Regions from separate parts of the Paenibacillus rhizovicinus genome, predicted to be linked through region 1. Evidence: riboswitches for the same ligand, from Rfam matches in the RefSeq annotation. Region 1 holds a riboswitch; the other holds the start of a gene.

Region 1 (8,248 bases):
ACGGCCAGTCCGGCCAATACGTCGCTGTGGCCGCCGAGGAATTTCGTCGCGCTGTGCAGGACGACATCCACGCCAAGCTCGATCGGGCGCTGATGGTACGGCGTCATGAACGTATTGTCCAGCAGCGTAATGAGATCATGCGATTTTGCCCATGCGGCAATTTCGCCGATATCCGTGATTTTCAACGTCGGATTGGACGGCGTTTCCATGAACACCGCCTTCGTATTCGAACGGAGCGCTGCCTTCACCGCATCGAAATCCGTCATGTCCACGAACGTCGACTCGATGCCGAGACGGTTCAGAACGGTCGTCAGCAGGCGATACGTGCCGCCGTACACATCCTCGGTCACGATGACGTGATCGCCGTTCGAGAACAGCAGGAATGCCGTCGAGATCGCCGCCATGCCGGATGCGAACGCGAAACCGCGCACGCCGCCTTCCAGCAACGTAATATAATCTTCCAGCGCTTGGCGCGTCGGATTGCCGGAACGGCTGTAGTCGTGCACCGGCGGGTTGAAAATATCGTGGTGATGGAACGTCGACGCCTGATAGATCGGCACACTGGAGGCGCCGGTATGCTCGTCGATTTCATTGCCAAAATGAATCAGCTTCGTCGCGAATTTCGTTTCGGGTTTATTGCCATTGTTGGTATTGGATTGCTGTTCAGACATCGGTTAAGCCTCCTCGATTTCACGTTTTGCCGCTTCGAATGCTTGCGCCAAATCCGCGATCAAGTCATCCTGATGCTCGATGCCGACGGAGAAGCGAAGAAGACGGTCGTCCACGCCGATTTTCTGGCGAATTTCCAGCGGAATGTCGGCATGCGTTTGCACGGCCGGGTAAGTCATCAGCGATTCCACGCCTCCGAGGCTCTCGGCGAACGCGATCAGCTTGACGTGGCGCAGAATCGGCTCCACGTAGGCGGCATTCTTCAAGCGGAAAGAGAAAATGCCCGTGTTGCCGGAAGATTGGCGGTTTTGCACGTCGTGGCCGGGATGATGCGGAAGCGCCGGATAGTAAACCTCGTCCACCGCCTCATGGGCAAGCAGCCAGTTTGCGATCGCGGTCGCATTGGACTGGTGACGTTCCATGCGCAGCGCCAGCGTCTTCATGCCGCGCATCAGCAGCCAGGAATCCTGCGGGCCCAATACGGCGCCGAGGGAATTGTGCAAGAAGGCCATCTGCTCGGACAGCTCCTTGCCCTTCGTCACGATCAGGCCGGCAAGCACATCGTTATGGCCGCCCAAATACTTCGTCGCGCTGTGAACGACGATGTCCGCGCCAAGCTCGATCGGACGTTGGAAGAACGGCGTCAGCAGCGTGTTGTCCACGATGGACAGCAGGTTCTTGGATTTCGCCCAAGCGCAGACGCGCTCCAAATCCGTGATCATCATGAGCGGGTTAGTCGGCGTTTCGATCAGAATCGCTTTGGTCGACGGCGTACAGAGCGTGTTCAGCGAATCGATGTCGTTCGTGTCCACGTACGAGGCCGTAACGCCGAAACGGCTCATAATCCGCTCAAGCAGACGGTATGTACCGCCGTATAGGTCAAGGGAAACAAGGAGGTGGTCTCCTTGCCCGAATAGCGAGAAAATAGTCGTCAGCGCAGCCATGCCGCTGCTGCAGGCGAAGCCGGCATCGCCGGATTCCAGCCCAGCTGCCGCTTCCTCCAGCACCGTGCGCGTCGGGTTCTTCGTGCGGGAATAATCGAACCCGGTGCTTTCGCCGAGGCGCGGATGACGGAATGCGGTCGATTGATAGACAGGGAAACTAACAGCCCCGGTAACGGGCTCTTTAATGGATCCAATTTGCGCTAAACGGCTTTCGATTTTCATAGACGTAGTCTCCCTCTCCTATTGATATATAAGATGCTGCTGCGAATTAAATTAAATTCCAGCGCCCAGATCGTACGGCGTTTGTTGATATACGTAATAATTCAACCAGTTCGAGAATAACAGGTTCGCATGCGCGCGCCAAGTGGACAGCGGTTGTTTCGAAGGATCGTCGTTCGGATAATAATTTTTCGGAATCGCAATGTCCATCCCTTTGGCTACGTCGCGATCGTATTCCGACTTGAGCGAGCACGGATCGTATTCGGAGTGGCCCGTCACGAAAATTTGCCGTCCGTTGCGGGAAGCCGCAATGTACACGCCGGCATCGGGAGACGAGGACAAGATATCCAGATCGTTCACGGCCTCGACGTCCTCGCGGCGGACTTCCGTGTGACGCGACTGCGGCACGAAGAACTGCTCGTCGAAGCCTCTCATCAGCGGCACGTTGCGTTTATCGACCTGATGCGGGAACACGCCGAACATTTTCTCCTTCAGGTCGTACTTCTGAATGCCGTAGTGGTGGTACAAGCCGGCCTGCGCGCCCCAACAGATATGGAACGTCGAGGTTACCTTGCGCGTGGACCAGTCCATGATGTCCTTTAGTTCTTCCCAATAGTTCACTTCTTCAAAAGGAAGGGTTTCTACGGGAGCGCCGGTGATGATCATGCCGTCGTAATACTCGTGCTTGATATCGTCGAACGTTTTATAGAAGGACTCCAGATGCTGGGAAGACGTGTTCTTGGACGTATGCGTCTTCGGATGAAGCAGCACGACTTCCACTTGAAGCGGCGTGTTGCCGATCAGCCTCAGCAGCTGGGTCTCGGTTACTTCCTTGGTCGGCATCAGATTGAGAATCGCGATCCGCAGCGGGCGGATATCCTGATGGTAAGCGAAGCTCTCTTCCATGACGAAGATATTCTCTTCCGTGAGAATGTCCTTCGCAGGCAATTGGTCGGGTACTTTAATCGGCATGTCTGCTCACTCCAATCGTGTCTATTTTCCGAATATAAGAAAGGATAAGCGTGCGACACCTTTTCTTATATTTCTAAGATAAGAAACCTGCCGCCGCATCGGACGGCGACAGCCGTTTCTTCTTGTGAGGAGCGCAATGAAAATAACCCCTCTCTGGCAGAGAGGGGCATAACTGTATCGTTCATGCGCCTCTCATCTCTCAGAAACATACGTTTCCGCAAGAATTAGCACCGTGCGTTCACACGCCGGTTGCCGGGCTTCATCGGGCTAGTCCCTCCGCCTGCTCTTGATAAGAAAGCTTGCTTATTTAATTGTGAAATCATGTTATGGGAATACTTTAAATCATTCCTCCGCCTACGTCAAGAGACCCCTCTTCAAGGCGTCGAAAATAGCGTCACCACGGGCTTTTCAGCGCATATTCTAATACAGGCGCAGGCCCTGTACTTTGTGCTTGTATGGAAAGACACTGTCGGAGTATACTAGACAAGGATTATGCATGTTAAGGTAATTATCTGAACTTATAAAGGGGTGTTTACGAATATGGAAGGCGACCCGAGGCCTGCGGGCAACCGCATTGATAACCGGTATGTTGGAACGTCAGTTTGTCCGCTTACGCTTACCCGACCTTATTCGTACAACCGCCCCGTTCATACTTGGCGGCGCGGCGAATAACGGTCCGTATAGCGTATTCGCACATGCTTCCCTCCTCATGCCGGCATCCGGGAACAATCAGCTAGGCAAGAGAGGAGGAGCGCGGATGAAAATCCGTCACGTGACGCAAGGTATTTTCAAAACGATCGACGACGTAGCAACGGCAACGATTCCGCCCGCGGAGGGCTTTTATTGGATCGATGCGGACGTAGACGATCTTAAGGTGCTGCAGCCGTTATTCTCGCTTCACGAACTGGCAGTGGAAGACTGTCTGAGCGAAGAGGAGCAGCGGCCGAAGATCGAAATTCACGAAGGCCATTATTTCTTAGTTATCAACAGCATCCGTTTCGACGATGAAGAAATTTTCCTGCGCGCCTTGAATATTTTTCTGGGACGCCATTATATCATTACGGTTACGAAGCAGAAAATCAACGAGCTGCGCACGCTGAAGCCGATTCTTCTGGAGGATCAGGTCAGCAGGCCGGATGACTTCCTTTACCATCTGGTCGATATCGTCGTGGACAATTACTTCCTCGTCGGCGACCGAATCGAGGTTCGCATCGAGAGCCTGGAAGAAGCCATTCTCATGCACACGAAGAAATCGCATCTGAACGAGATCATCGGTCTGCGAAGCGAAATTCTGTGGCTGAAGAAAGTGCTCGGCCCGCAAAAGGAATTGATCGCAACGCTCAACAAGAAGGATCTCAAGCTGATTGACGACCAGCTGCAGAAGTACTTCAGCGATATCTACGAGAATGCCGTGAAAATCGCCGAGACATTCGATACGTACCGCGATCTGATGGGCAACTTACGAGAGGCGTACCAGTCCAGCCTAGCGAATCGCGCGAATGAAATCATGCGCGTGTTCACGGCTTTGACAACGATCTTCATGCCTCTGACCTTCATTACCGGCATTTACGGAATGAATTTCGATTATATTCCCGGTCTTCATATGCACGGCGGTTCCTACGTATTGCTGTCGTTCATGCTGCTGCTGGGATTCGGCATGTTTTTCATTTTCCGCAAGAAGGAATGGCTCTAACGTTAACGATTACGACTCGCCTAGATATGCAAAAGCTCTCCTTGGACGTTCATCCTCGGAGAGCTTTTTTACTTATTCGGATACCTCACGCGGCGGCTTACGGCTGGCTACAGCTTGCCGATCGGCAGCTTGAACGTCTTCTTCGTCAGCGGATACAGCCACTTCACGCCGCTTGGCGTCAGCGTATCGGCGATCAAATGGGACAAATACCCCCATAACGCGGTCTGTGCGAGGCCGTCGACGCCTACTTGTTCCTCCAGCCCGTTGCCGATCGCCCACCATGCCGCCGCCGCCCATACCGTGTGCGTCAAACCGCGATGGTTCAGCCATGGCACCCATGCAACGAAGACGCCTAGACCGATTAACCAGTTCATCCCTTCGGAAAATCCGCCATAGAGCAGTCCAACTCCGATTAAGCTGACAAGCGCATTGCGAATCATCCCGTTCCCGAGCACCAAGCCGAGCAGCAGCACGGACACGGCTGCAATCGCCCACTCCGTGTACAGGACGCCTTTGACCGCGTATGTAATTCCGACCGTCCCGGTCAAAGCGATTCCGCCCCATAGCAGCAGCGCATGAATCATCTTCGCCGTGCGGTTCAGTTTGCCGCTCAGCATGTTCGTTCCGTCAAGATCGGCGCTGAGCGACGAGAATGCGGCAGCTGCGACGTATAACGCGGCGTGCTGAGCCGTGAACGGATGGCTGGCGGCTGCCGCAACGCCGATGGCCAAGCCGATGGTTAGATGCGTCGTTCCTTTCATATCCATGTTCCCCTTTCTTGTGACTGACACCGATGCGTAAACTTCCGGCCGTTCCTATTCCTATATGACGGCTTCCCCGGCCAGCGCTTCCCGCCTTCCTTTGTCCACATCCACATAAACCAGAATGGCAATGCCGATGATAAAGAAAGCCAGCAGCGCCAAAATCCCGTACCGGCTGGAGCCCGTGATCGTGCCGACGACCGAGAATACGAACGGCCCCGCAACGGACGCGAACTTGCTCGATAAGCTCAAGAATCCGAAAAACTCCGCCGTTCGCGAAGGCGGCACGAGTGCGGCGTACAGCGATCTAGCCGTCGCTTGGCTTCCGCCCTGCACGAGCCCGACAAGTGCGGCAAGCGCGTAGAAATGGACGGCGCTCGTCATGAAGAAGCCCAGGATGACGATCAGCATATAGACAAACAGCGAACTGTAGATGGATTTCTTAATGCCGATCCGCGAGGCGAACTTGATGAACAGCAGCGTGCTGGGATAGCCGACGAACTGCGTGATCAGCAGCGCGGCGATCAGATCGTTCGTTTCGATGCCGATCCCGCTTCCGTATATGGTCGCCATGACGATCACCGTATTGATGCCATCGTTGAAGAACCAGAAGGATGCCATATATTTGAGCAGCTCGGGATAGCGCTTCAAGGTGCCGATCGTACCCTTCACCCGCCGGAATCCATTCTTCAGCGCCGTGCCGAAGCCGGAACTCGTGTCACGCGCCGTTTCCTTGACATTCCGCATGATAGGCAGCGAGAACACGACCCACCAGATGCCAACCATCGCGAATACCGTCTGCGTTGCCGACGTCTTCGACGAGAAGCCGAGTTTATCGTAAAACATGATCATAACAAGATTTACGAGCAGCAGCAATCCGCCGCCCAAATAACCCATCGCATACCCTTTGTTGCTGACGGCGTTCATCGTCTCCGGCGTGGAAATGCTCGGCAGCAGCGCATCATAGAAGGTATTGGACGCGGCATAACCGATCGTGCCGATAATGACAAGCAGAGAAGCGAACAGCCAGTCGTTCTCGCCGATGAACGCCATGCCGATCGTGGCCGCGGCGCCGACGATCATGAACCCCGACAGGAAGCGCACCTTGGAACCGGCATAGTCCGCGACGGCGCCCAGTATCGGGCATAGCACGGCAACGAAGATCATCGCGATCGTCTGCGTATAGCCCCAATAGTTCTCCGCGGCGTTGCCTGTCAGCCCGCTGCCGGCGACTTCTTTGTAGAACACGGGCATCACTGCGGCCATAATGGTCGTTACAAATGCGGAGTTGGCCCAGTCATACATGATCCAGCTTCTGACCGCCTTCGGGTTCATACGAATCGCTCCTTTATGGCGCTATGGCTCATTGATCTTCCACAACCATTCGACAACCTCCGAACGAATCCTTCTGTTCGAATTGTGAAGATACGTCCATATCCGAATTCGTTCGCTTTACTGTCACCCAGCTATTCATTTATAATAAGAAAGGATTGTGATAAAAATATTTAATAGAATGGGAGGGATTCCGTGAATATAAACCAGCTTGAAACATTATTAACGATCTCTCGGACGATGAGTTTTCGCAAAGCGGGAGAATTGCTGAATTTGACTCAGCCCGCCGTATCCGCTCAAATCAAAAGCCTTGAGGACGAGTTTAAGACGGTGCTCATCGATCGGAATCAGCCCGTAACGCTGACGGACCGCGGACAAGTTTTCCTGGATCATGCTGCGCGCATCCTTGCCATCGTGGAAGAATTGAAGCAGAAGCTGTCCGATTTGAATCAAACGCCGCAGGGACATATCGTGCTCGGCACCACCTCCTCCATCGCCATTCAGATTTTGCCGCGCGTGCTGTCTTATTTCCAAAATCAATTTCCGCTCATCAAAACGACCATTCACTCCATGCCTTCAACCGGCGTGATGGCCAGCGTCGAGAACGGGACTGTCGATATCGGCATCACTTATTTGAACGAGAAGAATCCGAACGTGGAGACGTCGATTCTGTATTACGATACGTACGAGCTCGTCGTAGCGCCTGAACATCCGATGAGCCACTTGAAGCATACGACTGTCGAATCGTTGAAGGACATACCCATGATTATGCTCTCGCCCGATACGTTAGGACGACGGTTTCTGGACCAAATCTTCCGCAGATTCAATTTGCAGCCCAACATCGTCATGGAGCTGTCGAGCAGCGAAGAAGTGAAACGCATGGTGGAAATCAATCTCGGCGCCGCCGTCGTCTCCAAGCTGTCCATCGCCAACGAGGTTCGACTCGGCACGCTGAAGCGCATTAAAGTCAACGAATTGGATATGAGCCATCCCGTCGGCCTCGTGTACAAATCCGGCAGGTATATCAATTCCGCGATGCAGCAGTTTCTGAGCGATTTGAAAGGCATGCCAGAGGATCAATTCATTAGCAGCGAATAGGAGGAGAAGCGATGAAATTCGACTTACATACGCATCATTTCCGTTGCGGACACGCGGATGCTACGATCGAGGATTACATCCAAGCCGCCATCGAAGCCGGTCTGGACGTGATCGGAATTTCGGATCATTCGCCTTATTTCTTCAGCGATCAGGATCGTTTGAATCCTGGCATCGCGATGGCTAAGAGCGAATTCGTTAACTATATCGACGAGGTGCTGCGGCTGAAAGCCAAATACGAAGGCCGAATTGACGTGCTGCTTGGCGTCGAGTCGGATTTTTTCCCCGAGCATGCCGGCCTGTATCGCGACATCTACGCCAAGTATCCGTTCGACTACATTATCGGCTCGGTGCATCAATCGCGCGGCGTCAGTATCTTCAACCGCAACCGCTGGAAGGGCATGTCGGACGAGCGCAAACAAGACGAGAAGCGCCACTACTATAAGCTGATCGGCGAGTCCGCCCGAAGCGGCATGTTCCAAGTGCTTGGACATATCGACGCGATGAAAGGCTATTTCCCCGCGTTCTCGGATATCCAAGCGGACGACGCCATTGACGAAGCG
Region 2 (8,248 bases), 220 kb from region 1:
GTTGATTTCAATAGCTGGCTGGCACCAAAGATGACCGAAGGTAGAGGCGTACCTCTCTCTGACCAAACGGCAGGACATGTTCTCGTCGATCGCAAGCTGTCCGATTCCGGGGTCGAAATCGGCACGATCCTTGTCGATCAAGCTTCGGGAACCGAATGGACGGTAGACGGGTTTGTTGAAAAGGAGTCTTTCAGCCATACGCCGGCCGTATTCCTTACCATGCAGGATTGGTTTCATCTTCAGGCGCTGACGGCGGTTCGTCAAGGAACCCAATCCCAATCAACGGTCAGCCGGGTTTACAATGCGATTGCGATGAAGGATTCGAATGGAAAAACGAAGGAGCTGCAAGCGGCGTTATCGAACACGGAAGTCATATCGAAATCCGAGGCGGTATCCGCGATACCGGGTTACAAAGAAGAGCAAGGATCGCTGCTGATGATGATCGTCTTCTTATTTGTCATCTCCGCATTCGTGCTGGCCGTATTCTTCTATGTCATCACGATTCAGAAGAGCAGCCAATTCGGCATTTTGAAAGCCATTGGCACGCGGACGGCTTATTTAGCGAGAAGCGTAACCTTGCAGGTATTGCTCTTAGCGATCGGCAGCATGGTGATTAGCATTTTACTGGTCAAACTTTTTGAGGTCCTATTGCCGGCTTCAATGCCATTTCAATTAGGGATGTCCAGCTTGTCGCTTACCTGCTTGTCTTTCGTAATCATGTCTTTGGCGGGTTCGCTGTTTTCGGTTTGGAAGGTTGCGCGGATCGACGCCTTAGATGCAATCGGGAGGACGGCGGCATGACGAACAGACTCGAACTACAAGCGATTACGCGGACGTTTCAAGACGGCGATAGCGAAAGAACGATTTTGGATAAGCTGGATTTCGAGGTTGCGGAAGGCGAGCTTGTTGCGGTTATGGGGCCATCGGGTTCGGGCAAGAGTACGTTTCTGTCCATCGCGGGCGTGCTTCTTGCGCCGACGAGCGGGGATGTGCTGCTCGACGGAGAATCGATCCTCGGCAAAGACAAGAAGGAACGTTCCGAACTTCGACTTCGGAAAATCGGCTTTATATTTCAAAGCGCCAACCTAATCCCCTACCTGAAAGTAGAAGAACAACTGATGCTGGTAGCGAAACTTGCCGTCATGGATAAGGCAAGGGCAGCAAAGCGCGCTGGAGAATTACTGGAGCAACTCGGGCTATCTCATAGACGAAGCGCATATCCGGACAATCTGTCCGGGGGAGAACGGCAGCGGGTTGCGATCGCAAGAGCCTTCATGAATGACCCGGCCGTCCTGTTCGCGGATGAACCGACGGCAAGCCTGGATGCATCGAGAGGACTCGATGTCGTGCGCATGATTTCTAAACAAGTAAAAGATCAGCGCAAGAGCGCGGTAATGGTGACCCATGATGACCGGATATTGCCGCTTTGCGATCGCGTTCTTTTCCTGGAGAATGGCAAACTGATACCACGTTGAACAGCGATATGATTTCAATGGCTGCGGTGTTCTTCGCATGCAAAAAGCCGAGAGCGTTAGCTCCCGGCTTTTCCGTATGGCGAATTATCTTGTAAAGTCTGCCGATTGCGAACGGGACGTGGTTTCGTTCCCTTTTTCATCCTTGATGACATATACGACTCTCACCTTATAGCTTGTTCCTTCAGTAAGCTGCGCCAGGGAATATAGACGATTGCTCGTGTCTCCGGAAGTGACGAAGACGTAATTCGTACCTTTCACCAGCTTATCAGGCTGGGGTTGCAGCACGCCGTCCACTTCGTAACGAACGAATCCCCATTCCTTCGTCCGGGCGAACACGTTGCCGCTGCTGTCTTTCACCGGATTATACGTGCCCCCGTTGTCAGTCGAATATTCGTAGTAAGAAGTGAACTGCGAATCCGGATCCGTCAGGTCCAAGTCTTGGTCGACTTGGAACTGCATCGCCAGGAAATAGCCGCCGCTCGTTGCAAAGATAGGGGTGGAAGCGTCCGTAGCAACATGACTGATGGTATGGACCGGAGTCGGCGCTACTGCGGTAAAGTCCACAGATTGAGAACGGGACGTTGTCAGGTTCCCTTTTTCATCCGTGACTTCGTATACGACTCTGACCTTGTAGTTCGTTCCGTCAGGAAGCTGCGCAAGAGAAGCCAACCGATGAGTCGTGTCTCCGGAAGTGACGAAGACGTAATCGGTGCCCGCTACCAATTTGTTAGGTTGGGGTTGCAGCACGCCGTCCGTTTCGTAACGTACGAAACCCCACTCTTTCGTCCGCTTGAACACATTACCGTTGCTGTCGAGCACCGGGGAATACGAGTCCCCGCCGTCAGTCGAGTATTCATAATAAGATGCGAACTGAGTCGCCGGATCTGCCAGGTTCAAATCCTTGCTGACTTGGAACTGCATCGCCAGGAAATAGCCGCTGCTCGTTGCGAAGACGGGGGCCGAAGCGTCCGTAGCAACGTAATTCATGGTATTGACCGCCGAAGAGGTAAAGTCCACCGATCCAGAACGGGAAGTGGTTTCGTTCCCTTCTTCGTCCTTGATGACGTATACGACTCGGACCTTATATTGCGTTCCGTCAGGCAGCTGCGCAAGGGAAGCCAACCGATGGGTCGTGTCACCGGAAGTGACGAATACGTAATCGGTACCCGTTACCAACTTATCCGGTTGCGGTTGCAGCACGCCGTCCGCTACGTAACGTACGAATCCCCACTCCTTCGTCCGCTTGAACACGTTACCGCTGCTGTCCAGCACCGGATTATACGTAGCTCCGCCGTCAGTCGAGTATTCGTAGTATGAAGTGAACTGCGAATCTGGATCTGTCAGGTCTACGTCATGGTCGACTTGGAACTGCATCGCCAGGAAATAGCCGCCGTTCGTGGCGAAGATAGGGGCCGAAGCATCCGTAGCAACGTGATCGATGGTATGGATCGGAATCGGCGCTACCGCGGAAATCGCCGTGTTGACCGCCGTGAACGTATGTCCTGCCTTATCCGTGATTTCAATAACCGCTTTCGTTGGTGCCGCAAATCCGTAAGTCGTGCGATCCCAACGCTGGCCTTCCCCGGCTGTAAACGCTTCGTCGCGTTTGTCGAATGCGACGCTAAGCTGTCCGTCCGCTTCGCCTAAATCGGTATCGTCCGCTTCCAGCACGCGAATATGTTCGCCCTTCGATGTAGCGGAAGCGAGGAACGTAGTGCCGTCGTACAGGGAAACCTTGATCTGTTGAATGTTCGAGTAGGGCAGGCGGTCAAGATTGATATTGAAGCCCACGTTGTAAGCGTCTTCTTCCTTCCAATACCCGAAGTCTTCGGGAACCAAATACGCGGAGTCAGGCGCTAAAGTCTTTACGACCAGCGGCGTGCTTGCCGTCGAAGCGTTACCGGCTGCGTCCTTCGCCTTCACTGTAAACGTGTATTCCGTGTCAGTGACAAGCCCCGTCGCGGAGTATGATCTTCCAGACTGCGAAGCCACCTTCACGCCGTCTTTGTAAATGTCGTATCCGGTAACCGCGACATTATCGGTCGAAGCCGTCCAGTTAAGTTGAAGGCTGTCTTGCTCGATTTGCGAAGCCGCAAGTCCAGTCGGTGCGGTTGGTGCCGAGGAGTCCGTTGTATATCCACCGCCACCGCCACCGCCGCCGCCGCCGCCGCCGATAGGAGTTGGATCCGTAGCAGGTTCATTGGTTGGGTCCGTAGTCGGATCAGTAGTAGGATCAGTTGCCGGGTCCGTGGTTGGATTCTTGGTTGGCTGAATTTCTTCTTGCGTCTCGATGAAGTTTGAAGCCATCACCGCCGCCTGTTCCCGGAGGGCTTCGCCTTTAGGGTTGAAAGATCCATCAGGGTTACCTTTGATCAATCCGTATTTCAACGCCAACGCGACAGCGTTTTTCGCCCAATCCGAAATGCTGTCCGCATCCGTAAACGTGTTGGCAGCTACTTCGTCTTTCGGGATAGCGCCTGTGGAAATCAACGCGTTTACCATGATTACCGTCGCCGCCTCACGGGTCAACGGGGCGTTCGGGCTGAAGAGCGTCGCGCTCGTACCATGAATGATTCCTGCCTTGAAAGCGACGTCAACGTAAGGGGCCGCCCAAGCGGGTACGTCCTTGAACTGCGATGAAGCCGTTTGGTTCAGATCCACTTTCAAGCCCATCGACTTCACGATCATGACGATGAACTGCGCGCGGGTCAGTTGTCCTTTCGGGTCGAAGTTACCGTCCGCATCTCCTTGAATGATGCCTTTGTCCAGAAGTTCCTGGATCGCGTCTTTCGCATAGTTGCTTGCACCGTCCGTGAATCCGGGTGCCGTTGCGGATGTTTCCGCGTAACTGGTTCCCGCCGCGCCGAGCGAACTGAGTACCAAAGCGGACGACAATACTGCTGAAGCTATTTTCTTGTTCATTTTTAAACGTTCCTCCGATTGTTTGGCGGGCTTGGTAGAATAGGTTGTCCTATGAAACGATGCCCGAATGATTGCCTTATTTTCATTATCCTGTCACGACTCAAAGTCGCTTACCGCCTTTGATTATCGAGATGAAATGCTATTCGACATCCCGAGAACTCAATCCGCCTCCCATATTTATCCACGACTTTAGGACTACTACTCCCGGATTATCCCATCTGAGTTAAAAGTTTGTAAATACATGTTTCGACTAAAAATTCATTCTGTTGGAATACATTTACATATTTCTAGCGGCCTGTACTTTTGAAACTTTATATGTCTTTATTCCTATTTTTGAAAAATGGTGTTGCTAGATGCCATTGTTTGCATATTCCAAGTGAAAGAAGGCTCCCGGTTGTTAAGTCAACATTTTCGGCGCGGTTTATGAAGTGAAGCACTATAATTTGGATCCGCGCATTGTAATGCTTATGATTCTTAGGCCTCATAAGAAACCCGCATGTAAATGTCCCGGCGTCATGCGAGCCGAAGGAGCGAAAAGAAACAAAAAAATACATTTATATACATTATGGGGACTAAAGAGGAGGGCATTTCGGATACGTCCAATTGGAGAGCGAGATAAACGAAATATAAAAAAATGGAAACTTTCATGCCGTGAAGGTTATAAAACGCGGAAATAAATAACCGGTTGAACTTGGATGACATCCAGGTCCAACCGGTTCTTATTCGTTATTCGGTGCCGCCGACTGCCGGAGGCTTAAGGGGGATATGCACTCAGAAAGAAACATACGATTGCGTATAACGATGCAAGCAGGAGGGATCCCAGCGATATTGCCGCTCCTCATGGCTGGCAGCCGCCCGCTCGACATGTCTATTCGCGTTCAGGAGCGCGGACTTCACGAGCTCGGATCTCAAGGCTCCCCACGCCGCCTGCTTCTGCTGAACATAGTCGAGGCCTTCCGGTAATGTCCGGCCTTTCATGCGTTGAAGAGGGGCCGTCCACATCACCAAGTCGCCGCTAAGCTGCTTGCAAGGAATCGCAAATTCCGCTGCTCCGACTGCACCCGTATGGGCGGTGATCGCAAGCAGTCCGCAGCAATAATCGTTGCCGCGGCCCGGATGCAGCTTCTCGGTCCATTCGCGGTCGAAGCGAAAACATTCGATGCGGGTAATCGTATCTTGCTGCAAAAGGGCAAACGATGAGCCAACCACCGAATTTTTGAAACGGAGCCATTCTATAAGCCCGGGAAGCGTGTCGCGGCGATACCCGGCGGATTCATCGATCAACGAACGGTCGGCAATCGTGTTCAGCATCCTAATTCCTCCTATAGTCAAGTTGAGTTATGGCAGAAAACAAAAAAGACCCTCTCCGGAATCAGAGAAGGTCATAGGTATGTATGGATAACTATCCTCGCTCTTATCTCCCAGATTCGCTTCGCAAAGCGTTCCGCAAGAATTAGCACCGTGCATTCCTCTGTGACACAAAGGTTTGTCGGTTGCCGGGTATCATCGGGCTTGTCCCTCCACCTACTCTTGATAAGAATAAACATATGAAATTTTCATCATTATGCTATAAAAGTACGCTGTCTGTCAAGGGAGATGGCAATTGTACGACAGAGGCATGTTTAAAGAGCATCATTTTCTGCTATACTTGTGCACATCACGTCAAGAGAGATGGAGATTTACCGCATGAATCGCAAAACAGTTCTCGTTACATTGATCGTTTCGCAAATCATATATGTGATATCCGTAGTCGCATGGCTGTTCGTGCTGGGCATGTCCGTGATGGGTTTCGACAGCCCGCAGGCCCAATACGACATGATGACATGGCTGATATTCATTTATATCCTGATTTATCCGCTGGCGATGGCCGCTTCGGCGGTTACCGCGTGGGTTCTGTTCGCTCGCCGGAGACACCGCTCGGCGCTGCTCTGGAATGGCATCCCGCTGCTCTGGATCGTGCCGCTGTTCGCGCTTCTGATCTATGTATTCGTCGCTTAATCATGTCTCTATGCACAAGAGCCTTGTCCGGATTCGTTTCGGGACGAGGCTCTTGTTCGTTTTCGCGATAATTCGCTATTGACAGTGAATGGGAATCGCAGTACTCTCATTGTGTAATCGTTTACGTAATCGATTACATGAACGATTGCAACCCTTTTCGAGGTGAATAAAGATTGTCCAAAGCAACGATCAAGCAAGTCGCGGCAGAAGCCGAAGTGTCGACGGCTACTGTCTCGCGCGTGCTCAACGACAGCGGCTACGTCAGCGCTGAAGTCAAGGAACGCGTATTCGGCGCCATCGCCAAGCTCAATTATCAACCGAGCGCCATCGCAAGAAGTTTGAAGCAGGACAAGACGTTCATGATCGGCGTCATCGTTCCGGACATATCCAACCCGTACTTCATGGGCATTTCCAGAGGCATCGAGGACGTGGTAGGCCCGGAAGGCTTTCAATTGATGTTCTGCAGCTCCGACGAGGCACCGGAGAAGGAAGCAAGGCTGCTGCAGCTGCTCCACGAGAAACGCGTCGATGCCATCGTGCTTGCCACGTCCGGCGGCAACGTGGCGAACATCAACAGCCTGCGGGACAACGGCCAGCGGATGGTGCTGATCGACAGGCGGCTTGAAGAAGAAGCCGGCACGAACGAGACCGGTCTGCCGGCGCTTGATCTGGTCGCGGAGGATAACGTCCAAAGCGCCTATGAATTGACCAAAGCGCTGTTGGACGACGGTCATGTCCGTATCGGCGCGGTGAACGGTCCGACGAGAGTCAGCACGGGACGCGAGCGCTTGGAAGGCGTGCTTCGCGCGATGAAGGAGCGCGGCGTCGAGGATCGGCTGCTGCTCTACAGCGGGGATTTCTCCGCGGAAGGCGGCATTCGGGCCGTCCGGCAGTTTCTGAACGAGGAAGAGAAGCCGACGGCGATCGTCTCGCTGAACAACCAGATGAGCCTCGGCGTGCTGCTGGAGCTGGTAGGAAGCGGACTGCGCATTCCCGGCGATATGGCTGTCGCTTCTTTCGGCGAAGTGGAAGCAGGCCGTCTATTGAAGGAGCCCGGTCTGTACTACGTGGACCAGGATCCTTACGAGATGGGCCTCCAGGCCGGCGACCTGCTGCTGCGTCTCATTCGGGGCGAGAACGAGGCGCATTCGCCTTCCAGCAAGATTTTTCATCATGAAGTCAAACGCATTCATTCCTGAATTCCAACAAATCCACGTGAAGAAAGAGGAACCTACCCATGAATACGCATATCGGCAACAGACTGCAGGGCAGCTTGCCTACGATCGGCATCCGGCCTATTATCGACGGCCGCCGCGGAGGCATTCGCGAATCGCTCGAAGACGTAACGATGGAGATGGCGCGCAATGCGGCCGCGTTCTTGTCGGAAAACTTGAAACACAGCAACGGCTTGCCGGTGGAATGCGTAATTGCAGATACTTGCATCGGCGGCGTGGCGGAAGCCGCGAGAGCGGAGGAGAAATTCGCGCGTGCCGGCGTCGGCCTGACGATCTCGGTAACGCCTTCCTGGTGCTACCCGACCGAGACGATGGATACGCATCCGACGAGACCGAAAGCGATTTGGGGCTTTAACGGCACGGAGCGTCCGGGCGCCGTATATCTGGCCGCCGTGCTTGGCGCGCATAATCAGAAGGGGCTTCCCGCGTTCTCCATCTACGGCCGCGACGTGCAGGACATCGGCGACACGACGATCACGCCGGACGTGCAGGAGAAGCTGCTGCAATTCGCCAAAGCGGGTCTTGCGGTAGCTGCGATGCAGGGCAAATCGTATCTGTCGATGGGCTCGGTGTCCATGGGGATAGCGGGCTGTATCGTCGACGAGACCTTCTTCCAGC

The links. A riboswitch is a leader RNA that binds a small molecule or an ion and turns the genes downstream of it on or off. The one in region 1 is predicted to bind S-adenosylmethionine.
Region 2: another riboswitch for S-adenosylmethionine. It lies ahead of GZH47_RS06425 (hypothetical protein); the one in region 1 lies ahead of metA (homoserine O-acetyltransferase MetA).

What each region holds. Positions count from the first base shown of each region.
Region 1 covers NZ_CP048286.1:1,599,816-1,608,063, forward strand. The annotation lists gene GZH47_RS07435 (aminotransferase class I/II-fold pyridoxal phosphate-dependent enzyme) at 1-671, opposite strand, end outside; gene GZH47_RS07440 (PLP-dependent transferase) at 675-1,835, opposite strand; gene metA (homoserine O-acetyltransferase MetA) at 1,887-2,804, opposite strand; SAM riboswitch class I at 2,994-3,100, opposite strand; gene corA (magnesium/cobalt transporter CorA) at 3,562-4,497, shown strand; gene GZH47_RS07455 (metal-dependent hydrolase) at 4,605-5,258, opposite strand; gene GZH47_RS07460 (MFS transporter) at 5,319-6,593, opposite strand; gene GZH47_RS07465 (LysR family transcriptional regulator) at 6,786-7,688, shown strand; gene GZH47_RS07470 (histidinol-phosphatase) at 7,700-8,248, shown strand, end outside.
Region 2 covers NZ_CP048286.1:1,382,401-1,390,648, reverse strand. The annotation lists gene GZH47_RS06440 (ABC transporter permease) at 1-801, shown strand, start outside; gene GZH47_RS06435 (ABC transporter ATP-binding protein) at 798-1,475, shown strand; gene GZH47_RS06430 (S-layer homology domain-containing protein) at 1,560-4,397, opposite strand; gene GZH47_RS06425 (hypothetical protein) at 5,169-5,708, opposite strand; SAM riboswitch class I at 5,809-5,937, opposite strand; gene GZH47_RS06420 (hypothetical protein) at 6,084-6,395, shown strand; gene GZH47_RS06415 (LacI family DNA-binding transcriptional regulator) at 6,569-7,594, shown strand; gene GZH47_RS06410 (L-fucose isomerase) at 7,633-8,248, shown strand, end outside.